DNA from 4 places in the Bacillus sp. ISL-46 genome. Region 4 is predicted to be linked to each of the others. Evidence: riboswitches for the same ligand, from Rfam matches in the RefSeq annotation. Region 4 holds a riboswitch; each other region holds the start of a gene.
The links. Region 4 has a riboswitch for thiamine pyrophosphate ahead of thiC (phosphomethylpyrimidine synthase ThiC). Riboswitches for the same ligand answer to the same signal wherever they lie in the genome.
Positions count from the first base shown of each region.

Region 1: another riboswitch for thiamine pyrophosphate. It lies ahead of tenA (thiaminase II); the one in region 4 lies ahead of thiC (phosphomethylpyrimidine synthase ThiC).
Region 2: another riboswitch for thiamine pyrophosphate. It lies ahead of J7E67_RS28930 (thiamine phosphate synthase); the one in region 4 lies ahead of thiC (phosphomethylpyrimidine synthase ThiC).
Region 3: another riboswitch for thiamine pyrophosphate. It lies ahead of thiM (hydroxyethylthiazole kinase); the one in region 4 lies ahead of thiC (phosphomethylpyrimidine synthase ThiC).

Region 1 is NZ_JAGGQR010000001.1:18,273-23,086, reverse strand. Features, by position in the region: gene J7E67_RS00095 (ABC transporter ATP-binding protein) at 1-768, opposite strand, end outside; gene J7E67_RS00090 (ECF transporter S component) at 746-1,342, opposite strand; gene tenA (thiaminase II) at 1,342-2,025, opposite strand; TPP riboswitch at 2,137-2,240, opposite strand; gene J7E67_RS00080 (benzoate/H(+) symporter BenE family transporter) at 2,449-3,669, opposite strand; gene rbsB (ribose ABC transporter substrate-binding protein RbsB) at 4,369-4,814, opposite strand, start outside.
Region 2 is NZ_JAGGQR010000091.1:18,074-22,887, reverse strand. Features, by position in the region: gene queC (7-cyano-7-deazaguanine synthase QueC) at 226-879, shown strand; gene queD (6-carboxytetrahydropterin synthase QueD) at 883-1,359, shown strand; gene queE (7-carboxy-7-deazaguanine synthase QueE) at 1,356-2,084, shown strand; gene J7E67_RS28935 (DUF1284 domain-containing protein) at 2,204-2,620, opposite strand; TPP riboswitch at 2,798-2,906, shown strand; gene J7E67_RS28930 (thiamine phosphate synthase) at 2,983-3,663, shown strand; gene thiO (glycine oxidase ThiO) at 3,638-4,777, shown strand; gene thiS (sulfur carrier protein ThiS) at 4,788-4,814, shown strand, end outside.
Region 3 is NZ_JAGGQR010000010.1:92,391-97,204, reverse strand. Features, by position in the region: gene J7E67_RS04730 (response regulator) at 1-249, shown strand, start outside; gene dcuS (DcuS/MalK family sensor histidine kinase) at 293-1,906, shown strand; TPP riboswitch at 1,985-2,094, shown strand; gene thiM (hydroxyethylthiazole kinase) at 2,283-3,095, shown strand; gene thiD (bifunctional hydroxymethylpyrimidine kinase/phosphomethylpyrimidine kinase) at 3,111-3,929, shown strand; gene thiE (thiamine phosphate synthase) at 3,926-4,582, shown strand; gene thiW (energy coupling factor transporter S component ThiW) at 4,582-4,814, shown strand, end outside.
Region 4 is NZ_JAGGQR010000065.1:17,202-22,015, reverse strand. Features, by position in the region: gene J7E67_RS26295 (small acid-soluble spore protein H) at 1-148, shown strand, start outside; gene thiC (phosphomethylpyrimidine synthase ThiC) at 244-2,028, opposite strand; TPP riboswitch at 2,171-2,285, opposite strand; partial or broken gene J7E67_RS26285 (Ger(x)C family spore germination C-terminal domain-containing protein) at 2,458-2,697, opposite strand; gene J7E67_RS26280 (polysaccharide deacetylase family protein) at 2,824-3,528, opposite strand; gene J7E67_RS26275 (hypothetical protein) at 3,838-3,993, opposite strand; gene J7E67_RS26270 (vWA domain-containing protein) at 4,150-4,803, opposite strand.

The DNA of each region.
Region 1 (4,814 bases), on a different contig from region 4:
AATAGATAGAGGATGCGCGTCATTTCGAACTACTTCCTCCCACTTGTCTGGAAACAACTTAGGGCCCCAAATACCCGCTTCTTTCATTTCATCTTTAAAATTCAGGAGCATTTCCTTCGGCTGACCATCCCCGATAATACTTCCATTCTCATTTAGGATAATGACTCGATCCATCCATTCGATGCAGCCGTCTAGGACATGTTCAACAAATACCATCGTATGGTTTGTCTTTTGGGCTAATTGATTCAATAAAACAAATATCTCATTCCGGCCTGCAGGATCTAGTTGGGCTGTTGGTTCATCAAAGAAGATGACTTCTGGTTCTAATGCCAGCAAACAAGCTAACGCCAATCGTTGTTTCATCCCACCTGAAAGAGTTTCAATGGGTGTTTTCTTATCGACCATCAGCCCTACTTTATCCATTAACTCAGCAATGATGGGGTCCATTTCGTTGCGCGGAATCGATCGATTTTCGAGACTAAACGCAATTTCTTCATCGACATGGAGCATGCAAAATTGCGAATCAGGATCTTGAAACATCACTCCGGCATCTTTCCTGCAGAATACTTCACCACTTACCTCTGCCTCCAAATGCTCAGGGATAATACCTGAAAGAGCGGAAATCAACGTCGATTTCCCGCTCCCACTAGGCCCTAGTATTAATACCTTCTCGCCTTTATTGATGGACAAAGTAATATGACTGAGTATTTTTTCAGAGCGATTATAAAAACGAATCGAGAGATCCTTACATCCCAGAAACATTTCCATTTACGTTTTCCCTTTTCCTTTTTTCCTTCATCAATTCATATTGTTCTAACACACCTGTTTTTGCGAGTGCGTCCACAACTACCTTCGCTAACAATCCACCGAGAATCATTCCGCTGATGATATGAATTCCTAATGTTGTAAAAAATACTTCCTTCGAGTAATAACCCAAACCGTTGGCGATTAAGTTATAAACCATGCTGCCAACCGCTGCAAAAGCTCCAGATAGCATTAAAGTAAATAGGTTGTAGCGTTTATATCCGAATATGGCGAATGCGATTTCTGAACCGATCCCTTGAAAGACACCTACTAAAAGGGCCGACAAACCAAAATGACTTCCTGTTAATAACTCTACTGCGGCCGCTGCAACCTCTGCAATAAGCGCTGCTCCCGGTTTACGGATAATATACGCGACGATTGGACTAGCAATCACCCAAATCCCAAACATAAAACCTGCACCCACCGGCCCGACAAGAGCGGAAATGGGAATCCACAGCGTCGACCATCCTAAATAGATCACTCCACATGCCACCGCTAGTATCACAGCAAGAACGACTTCTTTCATCTTCCAAGTCATCATTTCACTACCTCCATTTTCACAGGCCATTCTTCGAGTTTATAGGCCATATCCCAAAACATATATTCCAGCTGACAACTGATTAAGAAATGCTCCTTCATCTTTTCCTTTTCTCTCTCGGTTGCTAGCTTTGCCCACTCATCAAGACGGGCACAAAATTTAGTTGTAATCGAATCGGTACGATTTCCATAAAAACTGATCCAATCATAAAAGGGATGAGAGCGATCAGGATTAACCTCCGTTAATAATCTTTTCCCAATTTCCCAATACGTCCACGGACATGGTAATAACACAGCTAAAATTTCCCCTAATGTTCCTTCGTGCGCAACGGTAAGCATATGACGCGTGTAATGAAGGGACGAGGGAGATAACGGATATCCATGTAATACCTCGTAAGGAACACCTGCTACTTGACAAAAGTTATTATGCGGATGGATTTCACTGTTTAAGATAAAAGAAATCTGCGTATTAAACATATCCATATCTTCACGATTCTCACACTTCGAAACCGCAATTCCATAGATGCGAATAAACGAATTCAAATATTCAAAGTCCTGTTTAACATAATGAATCAATTGTTCTTTCTCTAGCTCACCTTTGGCGATTCCTTGCACAAAAGGATGTTCAAAAATCGCCTCGAAAATAGGATCTGCTTCTTTTCTTAATTCTGCTGAAAAACTCATAAATTTCTCCCCCTTATTGGTTTTAATGGAAAGTCTCTAGAAGGGGCGGCTGAATTTTCAAGCACGAAAAAACCGCCCCAAAAATGGAGCGGCTGAATAATTGTATCTATCCATACACGAACTCCACTTTCCTACGCTAGTATGAACTAGATCAGGTTCAAAGGGTCCAAGATAACTCCTGTCTCAGCCATAAAACGGCTCCCCTAGTGGTCTTCCTATTAATTTATCTTTCACTCTACACTCGCTGGTTAAAGTTGTCAATCAATTAATATCCAGCAAATGTCGTAAGTTTCCGGAAAATTATATAGATTCGCTGATAACTAGTGAAATTAGTTTACGGCAAAAAAAGGAGAAGTGCGCTAACACTTTCTCCCCTCTAACAACCTACCAATCTACGACAAATTTCGGGGCGTGACAGGCACATTACGCTTCCACCGTCTTCGCAATAATGGCTCCAACAACCAGCCCCCATACAGGTGCACTAATATGGAAAAATGATACTTGCGATAACGCGATGAGGAACGCAAATAGGGCACTTAAGCGATATTTATTTTCGGAGAAACCCAGCTGCAAACTAGAAAGAAGGACGCCGATTAGCGCAAACCCTGCTAGCATGGACACAAAAGCGTGGGGTAATGATTGAATAAACGGTACAATTTTCCAGGCGAATACTCCAAACAATAATGTCAAAACCCCTGATACCACCGCTGCCATATACCGCTTTGATTTTACCCCTGCATCCGAACTAGAACAGATGGCGGTCATCATGCCAGCAATATTTGCACTTTGCCCCCCGAAAAAACTGGCAATAATCGAAAACACTCCACTAAAAGAAACAATTTTTCGAATGGGGGGTTCAAAATCCGAGCTTTCTAGTGCGCCGATTCCAGGTGCCACATCATTACTTAGGATTAACATGGCCAGAGGCAGACCTAATGTGACCATCCCCATCCATGTAAATTCCGGCATTTGTATGGATGGTAGGAAAAAAGCAATCTCCTTAGATGAGCTATGTAGATCTTGGGTTAAAAACAAAGTAATAAAAGCGACAACCACTGCGACCATAACGGCCGGGATCCGTTTTGAGATTTTCGTACTGATAAAAAAACTAAGCAAGGCGAATCCGCCTACTAAGGGTAACGCCTTAACGTCTTGGACAAGCTGAGCAACATAATTGGTGACCAGGCCTGCCAGCATGGCTGCAATGACTTCTTTCGGAACCCATTTAATAATTTTAGTAAAAAGTCCTGACAACCCAATCAGCAAAATCAGCAGCCCTGACATCACATACCCGCCAATTAGCTGGGGATAAGTAAAATGTGCTGTCACTGTCGCTAAAAAAGCAACCCCTGAAATCGAGTGAGCTCCGGTAATGGGAATTCTAAATAACAGAGGCATTACAATCCCTAACACCCCTCCAAAAAAATAGACGGCAAACATCCAATTGATGGTTTGCTGATTAGAGAAATGCCCTGCTGTTGCTGCCTGCAGAATGATTAACGCTGGACCTGTCATGACTAAAGTACTAGAAATTAATCCAGAAGATACGTTTTGAGTCGTTAGATCTTGAAAAATTGATTTCCTTTTATTTTCACGTAATGATTCAATTGGTTGCTCTCTAACTAATCTATTTGGCTGCCCCATTTTTTCTCCTCATACCCTTCTTCATATAAACGACTTTTATTGTTAGTTTAGACAACCTTCTACAAAATGTATAGGACAAAGGCAATCTTCGACAACCGTTAATATAATTAAAAAACTCACTGGCAGCCCTTATCATAACAAAAGGGATGTGGAATAAACTAGAGGAAAAAATAGCTTAAAAAAGGAAAAAGGAGCGAAAATAATGTGATTCCTAATGGAGCTTGAGGTCCAAATAAATCATGATCCGGGTTTGATAAAAAAAAGGGAATCCCAAAGATAACTAGATTCATTCCTCCGTAAATCAAACCTTTACGAACCTACCCTGATGGTAAAAACATGAACAAAAGTATAGATGATACTGTTAGCCAATGAAAAACCGATCCCGAGTAATATTAACAAAAATGTCCCTTATACACTTCCTATGGTTACCGCTCATCTAATTTTTCAACCTCCGTGGGCACCATACACTTCCTATGGTTACCGTTCATCTAATTTTTCAGCCTCCGTGGGCATCATACGCTTCCTATGGTTACCGTTAGTCTAATTTTTCAGCCTCCACGGGCATCATACGCCTCCTATGGTTACCGTTCATCTAATTTTTCAACCTCCGTGGGCACCATACGCTTCAACTAAACTAAAAAAGGAGAAGTGCGCTAACACACTTCTCCCCTCCAACCTCTATCAATCTCCGAAAAAAAATTACTTTTTAATTAATTCTAACGATACTGGAACAAACTTCTCTACAGATTCTTTCTTAAATACTTTCATCGCTGTTTGTACACCTTTTTGGCCAATTTCAGCTGGCTTTTGCGCTACAGTTGCTGCCATTTTACCATCATTAACTGCTTTCACTGCATCATCCGTTGCATCAAAACCGACAACAATGACATCTTTCATTCCAGCTGCTTCAAGCGCTTGAAGAGCTCCTAACGCCATTTCATCGTTGTGTGCAAACACGGCTTGGATATCTTTATTGCCTTGAAGAATATTTTCCATTACTGTTAATCCTTTAGCCCGGTCAAAATCTGCTGCTTGCTTGGCAACCACTTGGATATCAGCCACAGCATCAATGGCTTTGTGGAACCCTTCGCCGCGTTCACGTGCTGCAGAAGAACCTGGGATTCCTTCTAATTCTACGACTTTAC
Region 2 (4,814 bases), on a different contig from region 4:
GTGAGGACTCCGATCATTCTGAAAAGGCCTAGACTCGAAAAATGTCGGCAAATAGGTGAAAAAATTGAAAAAATGGTTTATAATCATTTAGTCATTTAAAATTATATAGTTCGCATTTTGCGAAAGTGGTTCTAGCCCCCCACATTAAAAAAACTAAGATGAAGCAGTACTTCTATCTTGGGGTACTGTTTTTTTCTATTTGAAAGGAAGTAATTGATATACATGTTGAAAAATGAAAAGGCAATTGTTGTGTTTAGTGGTGGACAAGACAGCACCACTTGTTTATATTGGGCATTAAAACAATTTAAAGAAGTAGAAGCAGTTACGTTTGATTACAATCAAAGGCATAGTTTAGAAATTGAATGTGCCAAAAATATAGCCAATGAACTTGGCGTAAAACACCATATTTTAGATATGTCATTACTAAATCAACTAGCACCTAATGCGTTAACACGTTCAAATATTGAAGTTACTGATGGCGGTGAAGGGGAACTTCCGTCGACATTTGTGCCAGGTCGTAACCTGTTATTCCTGACTTTCGCAGGTGTGTTAGCACGTCAGGTCGGTGCCAAGCATTTAGTCACCGGTGTTTGTGAAACAGATTTCAGCGGGTACCCAGATTGTCGTGATATTTTTATCAAATCACTAAATGTTACCTTGAATCTATCAATGGACGATAATTTTGTCATGCATACACCTTTAATGTGGATAAACAAAGCGGAAACATGGGCCATGGCGGATGAATTAGGCGCATTGGATTTTGTTCGTGAAAAAACATTAACCTGCTACAATGGTGTGATTGCTGATGGATGTGGAGAGTGTCCAGCTTGCGTCTTAAGAAAAAGAGGGCTTGATGACTTTCTTAATGGGAGGTTTTAAACGATGGGTTTCAGAATCGTCGATAAACTTCAAAAAATAAATGAGGACATTCAAGCTCATCAATTAAAATATCATTCAAAGCGTGTACTAGTGAGCAAGGAATTTACCTTTGATGCTTCACACCACTTGCATTGCTATGAAGGGAAATGCAAGAATTTGCACGGACATACGTATAGAGTTATTTTTGGATTAAGTGGTTTTGTTGATGAACGCGGCTTAATGATCGACTTTGGCGATATTAAAGAAATTTGGAAAAATGAAATCGAAATCTATCTTGATCATCAATACCTAAACGAAACCCTTCCCTCCATGAATACAACTGCCGAAAACATGGTTGTCTGGATATATGAGAAAATGAAAGAAGCCTTAGCAACAGAAGATCGTAGGGACCAATATCATGGAGCAAGAGTGGAATTTGTCCGTCTGTTTGAAACTCCAACAAGCTACGCAGAAGCGAGAAGGGAGTGGATGGAGGAATGAGTAAGATTCCTGTATTAGAAATTTTTGGCCCAACCATCCAAGGAGAAGGAATGGTCATTGGTCAAAAGACAATGTTCGTTCGGACGGCCGGCTGTGATTATTCATGCAGCTGGTGTGATTCTGCCTTTACATGGGATGGCAGTGCCAAAGAGGATATTCAGCAAATGACCGCTGAAGAAATTTGGGATGAATTAAAAAGAGTCGGTGGGGACAATTTCTCGTTTGTGACGATCTCAGGGGGAAATCCGGCGCTGTTGAAAAACTTAGATGTGTTTATCGATTTATTAAAAGAAAAAGACATCAAAATTGGTACTGAAACACAAGGAAGCAGATGGCAGGACTGGTTCTTAAACGTCAATGAACTGACCATTTCACCTAAGCCGCCGAGCTCCAACATGGTAACCAATTTTGAAATATTAGATTCTATTTTTAAAAATTTAAACGACAATGATTTTAAACATCAAGTGAGTCTAAAAGTAGTAATCTTCGATGATGCGGATCTAGAGTATGCGAAAATGGTTCATAGCCGCTACGCAGATATTCCTTTTTATCTCCAGGTTGGGAACGATGATATTACGAATTTCAATAATAATGAATTGATTCAAAAACTACTGTTGAAATATGAGTGGTTAGTCAATTGTGTGGTTGCTGACCCTCAATTGAATGATGTAAAAGTATTACCACAATTGCATGCACTTCTTTGGGGAAATAAGCGGGGAGTGTAAGGACATGGACCATGAAGGACCATGGGGACGGTTCTACTGGCTTTTTTGGACAAGGAAAGAGATTAAAAAAGGCCAAAAGAACCGTCCCTGTGGGCATGTGGGCATTGAATAGATGAAGCTTATTGAATTTTTCTTAAGCCCTTCCCATCATGAATCTCTCGAATACCTTCCTCGCAAACCCCGTAAGAACGCCAAGAACAAGTTTCACAGACAACTTGAATATCGGCGGGGATGACATGTTCTAGGATACGGGACTCAATATCCTCCCATCTAAGAATTTGTCCGATTTTAAGGTTCATTTTGTCTAAAATAACGGCATCTCTTTCATAGATCTGGTCGTCTTGGCAATGGTATTCACCTGAATTAGGGAACTTTTCACACAACTGATCTGGCCCCTTTACAAGCAGAATCAACGTTTTTGGGTTGTTTCTCAAGGTTTGATGCAAAACCGTCATATTTTCCACGTATTCTTGGGAATAGCCCATTCCCCGATAGCCTAGAAGGCAAAAAAGATGATGTCCTCGAAGCTTATACATTATTCTCCCCCAGTTTGTTTACTCCCTTTTGATTTTAAAAGTAAACTATAATTGTTATTTGGTTAACATCTATAGGGTTTATTCTACCATAAATAAGAAAAACATTTGACATTTCTACCTGAAGTGTTAACATTATCCATGCAGGGAAATCATTACATGACAATTAAATAAATGACGCAAATCCGCTAGAGGTGCCTTTTTAAAGGGCTGAGATTGAAGTACTACTTCGGGACTCTATGAACCTGATCTGGGTAATACCAGCGTAGGGAAGTGGGAAACGGGATATTTGAAGAACGTATGTTTTATTTCGAATTTTCGACCACTTTCTTACCTTAAGAAAGTGGTTTTTTGTTTTTCACTTTATGCCTTCGATCTTCGGAATCTGCTTAAAAGGGGGGACGGGTATTTCAACTAGTGTAAAAGATAAAGAGTTACATATAATCTCCAATGGGAAAATGCCGATCGAACGTTTACGTGAAATTGTAAGCGAAATTCATCCATATATAACAGCGATTCATTTGCGGGAAAAACAAAAAACAGCACAGGAACTTTTCCAAGCCGTCCACTTGTTAACAAACGAAAACATCCCACTATCAAAGATTATCATTAATGATCGAGTCGATGTTGCCTGCGTTACAAGGGCTAAAGGAGTTCAATTAGCCTTCCATAGTTTAGATGCAGCGATTGTGAAAGAAAATTTTCCTCAGCTTTTGCTCGGGAACTCCATCCACTCCTACGAGGAAGGACAAAAAGCAAAAGAAAATGGTGCTGATTACGTGCTATATGGCCATGTCTTTCCTTCGCAATCAAAACCGGGTAAGACCCCAAAAGGACTAGAGGAATTAGCAAGGCTCTCCCAATTAGACATCCCAGTTATTGCGATTGGCGGGATCACACCTGAAAATACGGGGCAGGTACTTCAAGCAGGATCAAAAGGAATCGCAGTCATGTCAGGAGTTTTAGATGCTCCCGATCCATTAGCAGCAGTTAAGGCTTACCTAAATGTATTATATGGAGATGAACAAAGTGGAAAATTCATTTGATGTGGCCATTATCGGAGGAGGAATTATCGGGTCCTCGATTGCCTATCAGCTTGCAAAAAGGGGAAGAAAAGTCGTCGTGATTGAGAAGGGACGAGTGGCTTGCCAAGCGTCCAGTGCGGCTGCCGGAATGCTGGCAGCACAAGCAGAGCTGGAACAAGACGGTCCCTTATTCCAGCTGGCTTTAAAAAGTCAAGCGATGTTTTCAACGCTCTCAAGTGAGTTATTTGAATATACAGGAATTGATATTGAGTATGTGAATAAAGGCATGGTGAAAATTGCCGAAACAGAAGAAATAGCGCTCGAGGTAAAAAAACAGGTCACCTTCCAAAAAAAATGGGATCCAACCATTACCTGGCTCGATGCAATGGAAGTACGTGTGCTGGAACCATCTCTTTCACCAAGTGTAGCAGGAGGGATGTATCTCCCTCATGATGGTCATGTACAACCAGCAAAGTTAACACAAGCCTTTGCAAAAGCCGCGGAACATTTTGGTGCCAAAATATGTGAAGAGACGGAGGTTCTGTCTTTTGTCTATGAAAACGGTCAGGTTAAAGGGGTAAACACCAGCAACGGTGTCATCCATTGTGAACAGGTGGTTGTTGCCACGGGAGCTTGGGCGGCGAAATTAATGCAAGAATCAGGAATCGATATTCCTGTGTATCCAGTTAAAGGAGAATGCTTTTCGATTAGAACAGAAAAGCCGATCATTAACTCGACCATTTTCTCCGACAAACGTTGTTATTTAGTACCCAAACAAAATGGGGAAATTTATATAGGTGCGACTGTGATTGAAAATACCTTTGATACCAAGGTAACTCCTGAAGGGATTGCTACATTGATAGAAAGAGCGACTCAATTAGTTCCACAGATTAAGGAGGCAGCATGGGAGCGAGTATGGGCTGGAGTCAGACCGCAGACAGGCGATGGAATCCCTTATATGGGCGAACATCCAAGCTGGCGTGGGTTGTACGTGGCAGCAGGCCATTTTCGAAATGGAATTTTATTAAGCCCGATTACAGGGGAACTAGTTGCGGACCTAGTGTCAGGTAGCTTACTAGATCAGGAACTACTCTCTGCTTTTCACCTAGAACGGCACAAAGAAACGGTTAGTTAGGAGGTATACCATGAAGGTAGTAGTAAATGGCGAGTGG
Region 3 (4,814 bases), on a different contig from region 4:
ATTGATAGCAAAGAAGAAAGTGAAAGAGAGAGTTTACCAAAGGGATTAAATATGAATACGTTAATAAAAATTACCGATTTCATTTCGCAGGAAAAAGAACCTATTTCTGCTGAAGAAGTAGCGGAAAGCATCGGAATGGCTCGGGTAACGGCTCGAAGATACCTTGATTACTTAGAAAAAGAAGGAAAAGTCAAGATTCATATCCATTACGGCGGCGTCGGAAGACCAATCAACCGTTACGGTGTTTAACACAAATACCTTGAAAAGATTGCCTGTAAGAAAGGAGGGAATCATGTTGGGGTGGAAAATAAGGTTGGGCAAACCAAGACTTCGTTTACAATCGACGATTACCCTGCTGGTTTGTATCGTGGTCGTGATGGCATTGTTGGTAACCGAGATATTAATCACCAACAGAATTTCACAAGAAACAGAAAAAAGCCAAGCCGAGAAAGCAACAAATATTGCGAGAATTGTTGCAAGGTCTCCGATTGTCATGAATGGGCTTAAAAATAAAACAGCAGAGAAGGATATCCAAACATTTGCGAATGATATTAAACAATCAACGCATGTTGAATTTATCGTCGTGATGGACATGTATGGAACAAGAAAATCACATCCTAACCGCAACCTATTAGGTCTGCATTTTGTCGGTGGAGATGAAGGACCTGTTTTAAAAGGGAAAGAGCATATTTCAATTGCCAAAGGGACATTGGGATTGTCTTTACGCTCGTTTGTTCCTGTTTATGATCAAGAAAATAAACAAATAGGAGCAGTCGCGGTTGGGATTTCTTTAGAAAAAGTTAATCAGGCGATCGAACAAAGCAGGAAAATTATTTTGATCGGCGTGGGAGTGGGAATTCTAGTTGGGATTCTAGGAGCCCTTTTTCTAGCTAGAAAAATCAAAGCGATTCTTTTTGGACTTGAGCCGAGTGAGATGGCAAAATTGCTTGAGGAACGTAGTGCGATGCTTCAATCCACAAAGGAAGGAATTTTGGCAGTTGACGAGGATGCGTTTACCACTCTCGTAAATAATGAGGGGATCCGACTTCTTCAAAAAGCTGGCATTCATGGGTCCTTTTTAGGAAGAAAAGTGGATGACTACATGCCAAATTCAATGCTATCTTCTGTTCTAGAAACGGGGGAATCTCAATTAGACCAAGAACAAGAAATCAATCATATTACCATTTTAACCAATCGGGTTCCGGTTGTTGTCAAAGGAAAGATTGTCGGTGCGATTGCTACCTTCCGAGAAAAAACCGAAATCAAGCAATTAGCTGAACAATTAACCGGTGCAAAGCTATATGCGGAAGCACTGAGAACCCAGTCACATGAATTCATGAATAAACTGCATGTAATATCAGGTTTAATTCATATGAAAGACTATCAAATGGTCTCGTCATATATTACCAAAATTGTCGATCACCAACAAACTGAAGTAGAATTTGTTGTCAGTCGTTTTAAAGATCCTGTTTTAGCAGGTTTTATTTTAGGAAAACTTAGCTTCGCTAGGGAAAATGGCTGTGAATTAATCATTGATGGGGAAGGAAGTCTACCTGAACCACAGCAGCAGGAATTAACCCATGAAGTGGTAACGATTCTTGGGAATTTAATCGATAATGCTTTAGATGCTGTTGCGGACCGTCCACATAAAAAAGTTACCTTAAGGTTTGACTTTTACGATGAAGTCCTAGCGTTGGAGGTCCATGATACCGGACAAGGAATCGATGAGGATGTAAGACATCACTTATTTATCAAAGGATATTCTACCAAGGGTGAAAATCGCGGAATCGGTTTATCATTGGTGCAGAGAAGCTTGGAAAAATTAAATGGACAGATAGAAATTCATTGCCAAAAAGGAAAAGGGACAACATTTATTGTTACTTTTCCTTATAAAAGCAAACAATAATAATGTTATGTTAACTGACACTTTTTCCTTTACATTCTAGTACCATAGGAATATTATGTAGTTAGTTAAATAAAGTATTAGATCTACTAGGGGTGCCCTGTAAACAGGCTGAGAGAAAATGGAGAAATTTTCAACCCTTCGGACCTGATCTGGGTAATACCAGCGTAGGAAAGTAGCCAAGTGAATGTTAATTATTTCTTTGACTAACTAACCAGGTCCATTATTGGATCTGTTTTTTTTATTTTAAAGGCTTTGTTAAATGTCATTTTTGATTTTAAAGCCTGCGTTGATTGGAGCGGAAGGCGAAGCGCCTGGAGCGGAAATCAACAGCCAAGTTTAACAGAGCCATTTTAAAAAAAGAAATGGGGAAATTAAGATGGAAAAAAATAGTTTGTATGAAACGTTGGAAGAAGTTAGAAAGGTTAACCCGCTGGTACATAATATTACCAATGTGGTTGTTACGAATTTTACGGCAAATGGGCTTCTTGCCCTTGGTGCCTCACCGGTTATGGCATATGCAGCTGAGGAAGTAGCAGATATGGCTAAGATTGCAAGTTCATTAGTATTAAACATTGGAACATTAAACCCACAGACAGTAGAATCGATGATCATTGCCGGAAAAGCGGCCAATGAATCCGGTGTTCCCGTCATATTTGACCCGGTTGGTGCAGGGGCTACCCGATATCGAACGGAAACTGCACAAAGAATTATGAGCGAGGTAAAAGTTTCTGTGATTAGAGGAAACGCAGCCGAAATTGCCAATGTGGTTGGTGAAGAATGGGAAATTAAGGGTGTTGATGCTGGGGATGCAAAAGGAAATATCATTGAACTAGCTATTGCTTCAGCACAAAAATTGAATTGTCTTGCCGTCATCACTGGAAAAGAGGATGTCGTTTCGGATGGGAAAACAACCTATGTCGTGTCAAATGGACATCCAATTTTAACGAAGGTGACAGGCACTGGCTGTTTATTAACCTCTGTGATTGGAGCGTTTGCAGGAGTGGAAAAGGACCTGCTTCAGGCTTCGGTGGCTGCTTTAACGTACTATGGTATCGCGGCAGAAAAGGCAGCGGCAAAAACTGTAGAAATGGGACCTGGAAGTTTCCAAATCGAATTCTTAAACCAATTAACTTTAGTTTCTTCCGAAGATATCATTTCACATGCTTCTGTTAAAAAATTCAATCGATAACTGGGGGTAATTTAAATGAAAAAAGCATTAACAATCGCTGGTTCTGATAGCGGCGGAGGAGCAGGAATTCAAGCGGATTTAAAGACATTTCAGGAATTAGAGGTTTTCGGGATGTCGGCATTAACTGCAGTAACGGCCCAAAATACTTTAGGAGTCCATGCTGTCTATCCAATGACAGCTGAGGCAGTCGTAAAACAGATCCAAGCGATCGGCGAAGATATCGGTACGGATGCGGTGAAAACAGGAATGCTTTTTAATGCTGAAATCATCGAGGCAGTCGCAGCACAGCTCAGAAATTATCAATGGCAAAATGTTGTTGTCGATCCTGTCATGATTGCAAAGGGTGGCGCTTCTTTGTTGCAAATGGAAGCCATTTCTGCCATGAAAAAATACTTATTGCCGCTAGCAACGGTAATCACCCCGAATATTCCAGAAGCGGAAGTACTAACGGGCATGTCGATTCTGACAGTGGAAGATAAACTGGAGTCTGCTAAAAGACTACTTGCGTTAGGCGTAAAAAATGTCGTGATTAAGGGCGGCCATGATGAAAATGAGTCTGAATCCACTGATTTATTATTTGATGGAAAGGAATTTTACTACTTTACCAGCAAGAGAATTCAGACAAAGAACACACATGGAACAGGTTGTACTTTTTCCGCAGTAATTACTGCTGAACTAGCAAAAGGGGAAACTCTTTATGAAGCAGTATGTAAAGCAAAGGATTTTATTCAGGCCGCAATTGAGAACCATTTGGAGATAGGGCAAGGACATGGTCCAACAAACCATTGGGCATATCGAAAAAGAAAAATTGCAAAGGAACTGGCTGAATTATGAAAAACTTACGAGCGGCTTTAAGTGTTTATTTTATCATGGGCAGCACCAACTGTTTAAAGGATCCAGCCGAAGTATTAAAAGAGGCAATTGCCGGTGGGATTACACTTTTTCAATATCGAGAAAAGGGTGACGGCGCGTTAACTGGAGCTGATAAATATGCACTTGCGAAAGAACTTCAAGCAATTTGCAGAGCACATCATATCCCTTTCATTGTTAATGACGATATCGAGTTGGCTGTGGCAATTGATGCGGACGGTGTACATATCGGACAAGAGGATGAATCGGTGTACGCAGTTCGGGAAAAGATTGGCGATAAGAGAGTCCTTGGGGTTTCCGTCCATTCAGCGGAAGAAGCCATGACTGCAATAAGCGGTGGAGCTGACTATTTTGGCATGGGCCCTGTTTTTCCGACAAAAACAAAGGCGGATGCTAAACCATCACGGGGAACAATACTGATCGAAAAATTTCGAAAAGATGGCATTGATATTCCGATTGTTGGAATCGGAGGGATCACGATCGAAAATGCTCAATCGGTAGTGGAAGCTGGGGCAGATGGGGTTTCCGTTATTACCGCCATAAGCCATGCAGAATCACCAATGGAAGCAGCCAGGGCGTTAAGAAATAGTGTCGGTATTAAAGGAGAAGTATTCTAGTGAACAAAACACATAAACTGACGTTAACTGCGATGATGATAGCGATCGGTACCATTTCAAGCAATCTGTTCTATATACCGATTGGATTTACAAAGGTCTTCCCGGTTCAGCACTTTTTGAACGTTTTATCAGCCGTTCTTTTAGGACCTTATTATGCTGTAGCTCAAGCCTTTTGTGTATCCCTGTTAAGAAACCTGATGGGAACTGGTTCGATTTTTGCCTTTCCTGGAAG
Region 4 (4,814 bases):
TTCACCGACTATGGCTAATGTAACGTATAACGGAACACGTATCTATATTGAGCATGTAGATCAACAAAACGGAACAACTACAATCCATCCTCTCGATGAACCAAATAATAAACAAAGTGTTTCAGTATCAAGCCTGGTAGAACATTGATTAGGTAAATCTTCTCCGAATGAAAGCATAGTTTCTATGAAAACATCACTTCAGAGTGGTGTTTTCTAGGTCATCCGTATAACCTCCCAAGAAAGTTACTGATATATGCTGCCCCCAGATTGCTTAAACTCCTTAGCTTTTTCCTTCATACCTGTTTCAATAGCTTCCTTCGTATCAAGTTTGTTTTCTTTCGCATAATTACGAATATCTTGAGAGATTCTCATGCTACAAAATTTTGGTCCACACATTGAACAGAAATGTGCTGTTTTTGCACCTTCCGCAGGTAAAGTTTCATCATGATATTCTATCGCTCGTTCAGGATCTAAAGATAAATTAAACTGATCTCTCCAACGGAATTCAAAACGAGCTTTTGATAAGGCATCATCTCTTTTTTGTGCTCCTGGATGTCCTTTTGCCAAATCAGCAGCATGGGCGGCAATTTTATAAGTAATAACCCCTACACGAACATCCTCTCTATTCGGTAAACCTAAATGTTCTTTAGGCGTTACATAACAAAGCATAGCTGTACCATACCAACCAATCATGGCAGCCCCAATAGCAGATGTAATGTGATCATAACCAGGTGCTATATCAGTCGTAAGAGGTCCAAGTGTGTAGAATGGTGCTTCCTGACACACTTCTAGTTGTTTATCCATATTTTCTTTAATTAGGTGCATAGGTACGTGTCCAGGTCCTTCAACCATTACCTGTACATCATGTTCCCAAGCAATTTTTGTTAGCTCTCCAAGAGTCTCTAATTCTGCAAACTGCGCTTCATCATTCGCATCTGCAATTGACCCAGGACGTAAACCATCCCCTAAAGAGAATGCAACATCATACGATTTCATTATTTCGCAGATTTCTTCAAAGTGAGTATATAAAAAGCTTTCTTTATGGTGGTGTAAACACCATTGTGCCATGATTGATCCACCGCGGGATACAATACCTGTTAACCGTTTTGCCGTTAATGGAACATATCGTAAAAGAACACCAGCATGAATTGTGAAGTAATCAACACCTTGCTCCGCTTGTTCGATCAAGGTATCACGGTAAACCTCCCATGTAAGATCTTCAGCAACACCATTTACTTTTTCAAGTGCTTGATAAATGGGGACGGTGCCGACAGGAACAGCTGAGTTTCGAATAATCCATTCTCGTGTTTTATGAATGTTTTTACCTGTTGATAGATCCATAATATTATCAGCACCCCAGCGTGTCGCCCATGTCATTTTTTCAACCTCTTGTTCGATGGATGATGAAACAGCAGAGTTACCGATATTCGCATTAATTTTAACATGAAAATTACGTCCTATTATCATAGGTTCTGACTCTGGATGATTGATATTAGAAGGAATAATCGCTCGACCTTTTGCCACTTCATCACGCACAAATTCAGGTTTCATATTTTCCCTTATTGCGATAAATTCCATTTCAGGAGTAATAATTCCCTTTTTTGCATAATGAAGCTGTGTGACATTTTTCCCTTTTTTTGCACGTAATGGTTTGCGCTTTAAACCCGGAAACACGTTATGATTGGCACGAGGATCATTTTCTTCCTTATACCCATTATCTACAGGCTTAATTTCTCGACCTTCATATTCTTCAACATCTGATCGTTCATGAATCCATGTGCTTCGAATAGCAGGAAGACCTTTTGAAATGTCAACAGAATAATTTAGATCCGTATAAGGACCGCTTGTATCATACACGCGTACTGGAAGGTTTTCCTCTTCACCAAAGTTACCTGTTGTCGGGCTTAACTCAATTTCACGCATTGGTACTTTAATGTCGGATCTCGAACCTGTTACATATACTTTTTTACTTCCTGGAAAACTAGACATGATGGAAATATTTTGTTCATTTAATGAAGTCGTTGACATAATAAATCTCTCCTTTTTTTGAATATAAAGGACGAGATATAGAACATAACAAGTGGAAAAGCGTATAAAAGTACATCAAAAAGCCGGGACCATAAATGGTTGGACCCGGCTAATATGTATGCAGAAGTAGAGGTGCAGTAAAGATTGTCTATTCTAACTTCCCCACGCTGGTATGATCCAGATCAGGTCCCAAGAGTCAAGAAACTTCATCGTGTTTCTTTCTCAGCCCAACTTATTGGGCTCCCCTAGTTATTTATATTCAATTAAGTTACATTATATATGAGTATCGGTTAAAATGAAATACATAATATTATTTAAAGTGATATAGTCGTTTTAGATAGTATGTCTAGGATAGAGAGAAAGGTTAGATATCTTCTTGCTTGGGTTTTAAGAAGTATAATTCTTTTTTGTACTCTAAAAAAAGAAGGCTTACTTGTGACCTGACGCTCCATAATCTTTGATTGTTATTTTTATGTTGTAGTAAATTGGAACCTCACTGTATGTTTGATCCCAATCTTTTTTGACCTTTTCCCATACTTTCGGATGTTCAATTCTTAAACGGTTTCCAAAGCCGGCAACGTCTACTCGATATTCCTTTTGCGTTTTTTTAATTGAATGAACAACCAATCGTTTTACTTCTTTTTCGGTGGATTCTTCTGCCCTTTTTAATGTATTTTGAACAAGTTCTACCAGCGGGTGATATATAGATCAACACCGATGAAAAAGAAATAACGGTACAAGGAACTCCATATAACTGTTAACTGACAAGTATGTAGCACCCTCCCTGTGGAGTTCTTACTTCTTCAATTTCAATAGTTCATTAACTGTAATGAATTTATATCCCTCGTTTGATAATGATTGCAATATTCCTTTAATAGTATTTAGTTCATCACCAGTACCATCATACATGGGGTGAATCAAGATAATAGAACCAGGTTTTACATTCTTTTTCACATAACTCACTTTGTCAGTGGCAGAAGTGTAGTAAGTATCTGGTTCAAGACTCCAAGTGATCGTATCTCTATTATTCTTATATAAATAGTAAGGCAAGCCTACGAGTTTTTTTCCATTCGGAGGTCGGAAATCAATTTTACCTTTATAACCGGATTCTCGAATTAGTTTATCAGTTTTTTCCATTTCCTCCTTGATGTAAGAAGGGGATTTAAAAACCATCCGCTGATGGGAATAAGTATGATTTCCAATTTGATGCCCTGCACTTACTATTTTTTTAGCTTCTTCAGGATTTTTTTCAATTTCATTACCGATTAGAAAAAATGTCGCTTTTACATTGTATTGTTGTAACAAGGGTAGAATTTTTTCTACATTTTTTGTTGGTCCATCATCGAAGGTCAATGCGACTACCTTTTGATCGGTCTTCACCTGGTCGGTTAGTCCACCAAATAACTGGAAGGTTCTAGAATTCATTAACTTATAGGTTCCAAGTAATAAAAGGAACACTAACAAAATTCCAATTCCACTATAAATTAATTTCTTTTTCATAAATTGAGCCTCTCTTTCGAATTTATTAAAGTCTATTTTAATACCTCTATTAACAAAAATGGATAATTTTCTTTCTCAGATTGTAAGGATTTATAGGCTGAGATGAGTAGTAGATTAGTTGTCTAATAGGAGAATTTGAAGATTATTTGCAATTTCCCCTTTTTTTGGAGGGGTAGCGGTTGGGTCATACACAATAACATCCAGCGGTTTTTGGGTTAGAATATCAACAGCGACGAAAATTGTAACTTTTTCGTGATGTGAAAAAGTGCCAGTTCTCAAAAAGGGAACTGACACTTTTCATATAATTATTTAACAACTCTTTCCCGAACCACTTCTTTTGATAAGTATCTGCAACCTCGGAAAGTGATTAAACATGTTAATATAGTAAGAATCCTTTAGCAGCTTATCATAAAAGCGATCAACCAATTCATTCACTTTTTCCTGGTCTAGTGCAATGGTCATCATCAATTCCCTCTTTTTCTTAATTGGAGTAGTTTCTACTATTATTATAGTGTAAATAATAAACCAGAATTGTGACTTACATCACGAAAAAGACCTTTTGGAAGAATAAAGACACCTTTGTTAATCTAAACAGCAGGTGTCCTTACAATAGATATTAATTTATTCATTCTTCGAACGGCGATTATAATCCTTTTCAATTCCTTTTTTCCAGCTTCGATCTATCTTTTTGCCACTTCGAAGGCTGACCACGGCTTCATTCACCGCTTCATAATTTAATTGCGTTCCTTTATTGTCCGCGTGGTAATCAACGGCGAAGTCCTCATTGATTCCAAATCGAGCAGCAGTCGAAATGGCATCGATATTGGCTCCAAGGAATAGGAATTCCCAGCCATATTTCTCCTTTTGGTGTTCAACTATTTTTTTGATTTTGTTGGTTGTGAATTCACGGCTGGCATTTTCCATCCCATCCGTGGTAATAACGAAGAGTACTTTTTCAGCACGTTCATCCTCACTGGTTCTCTTTTGTACATTCACGAATTTTTGAATGGTAAAACCAATGGTATCTAATAATGCAGTGGTGCCGCCTACTTGATAGTCTTCTTCAGTGATAGGAGAAATGCCCCGTACATTGATTCGGTCGTGGAATAATTCGTACTCGTGATTAAATAATACAGTCGTAACAATGGCTTCCCCTTCAGCCTTTTGCTGTTTCTTCAGCAACGCATTATAACCACCGATTGTATCAGCCTCAAGTCCTGCCATGGAGCCGCTTTTATCTAAAATAAATACTAATTCTGTTACATTTCTTTTCATGAATATCATCC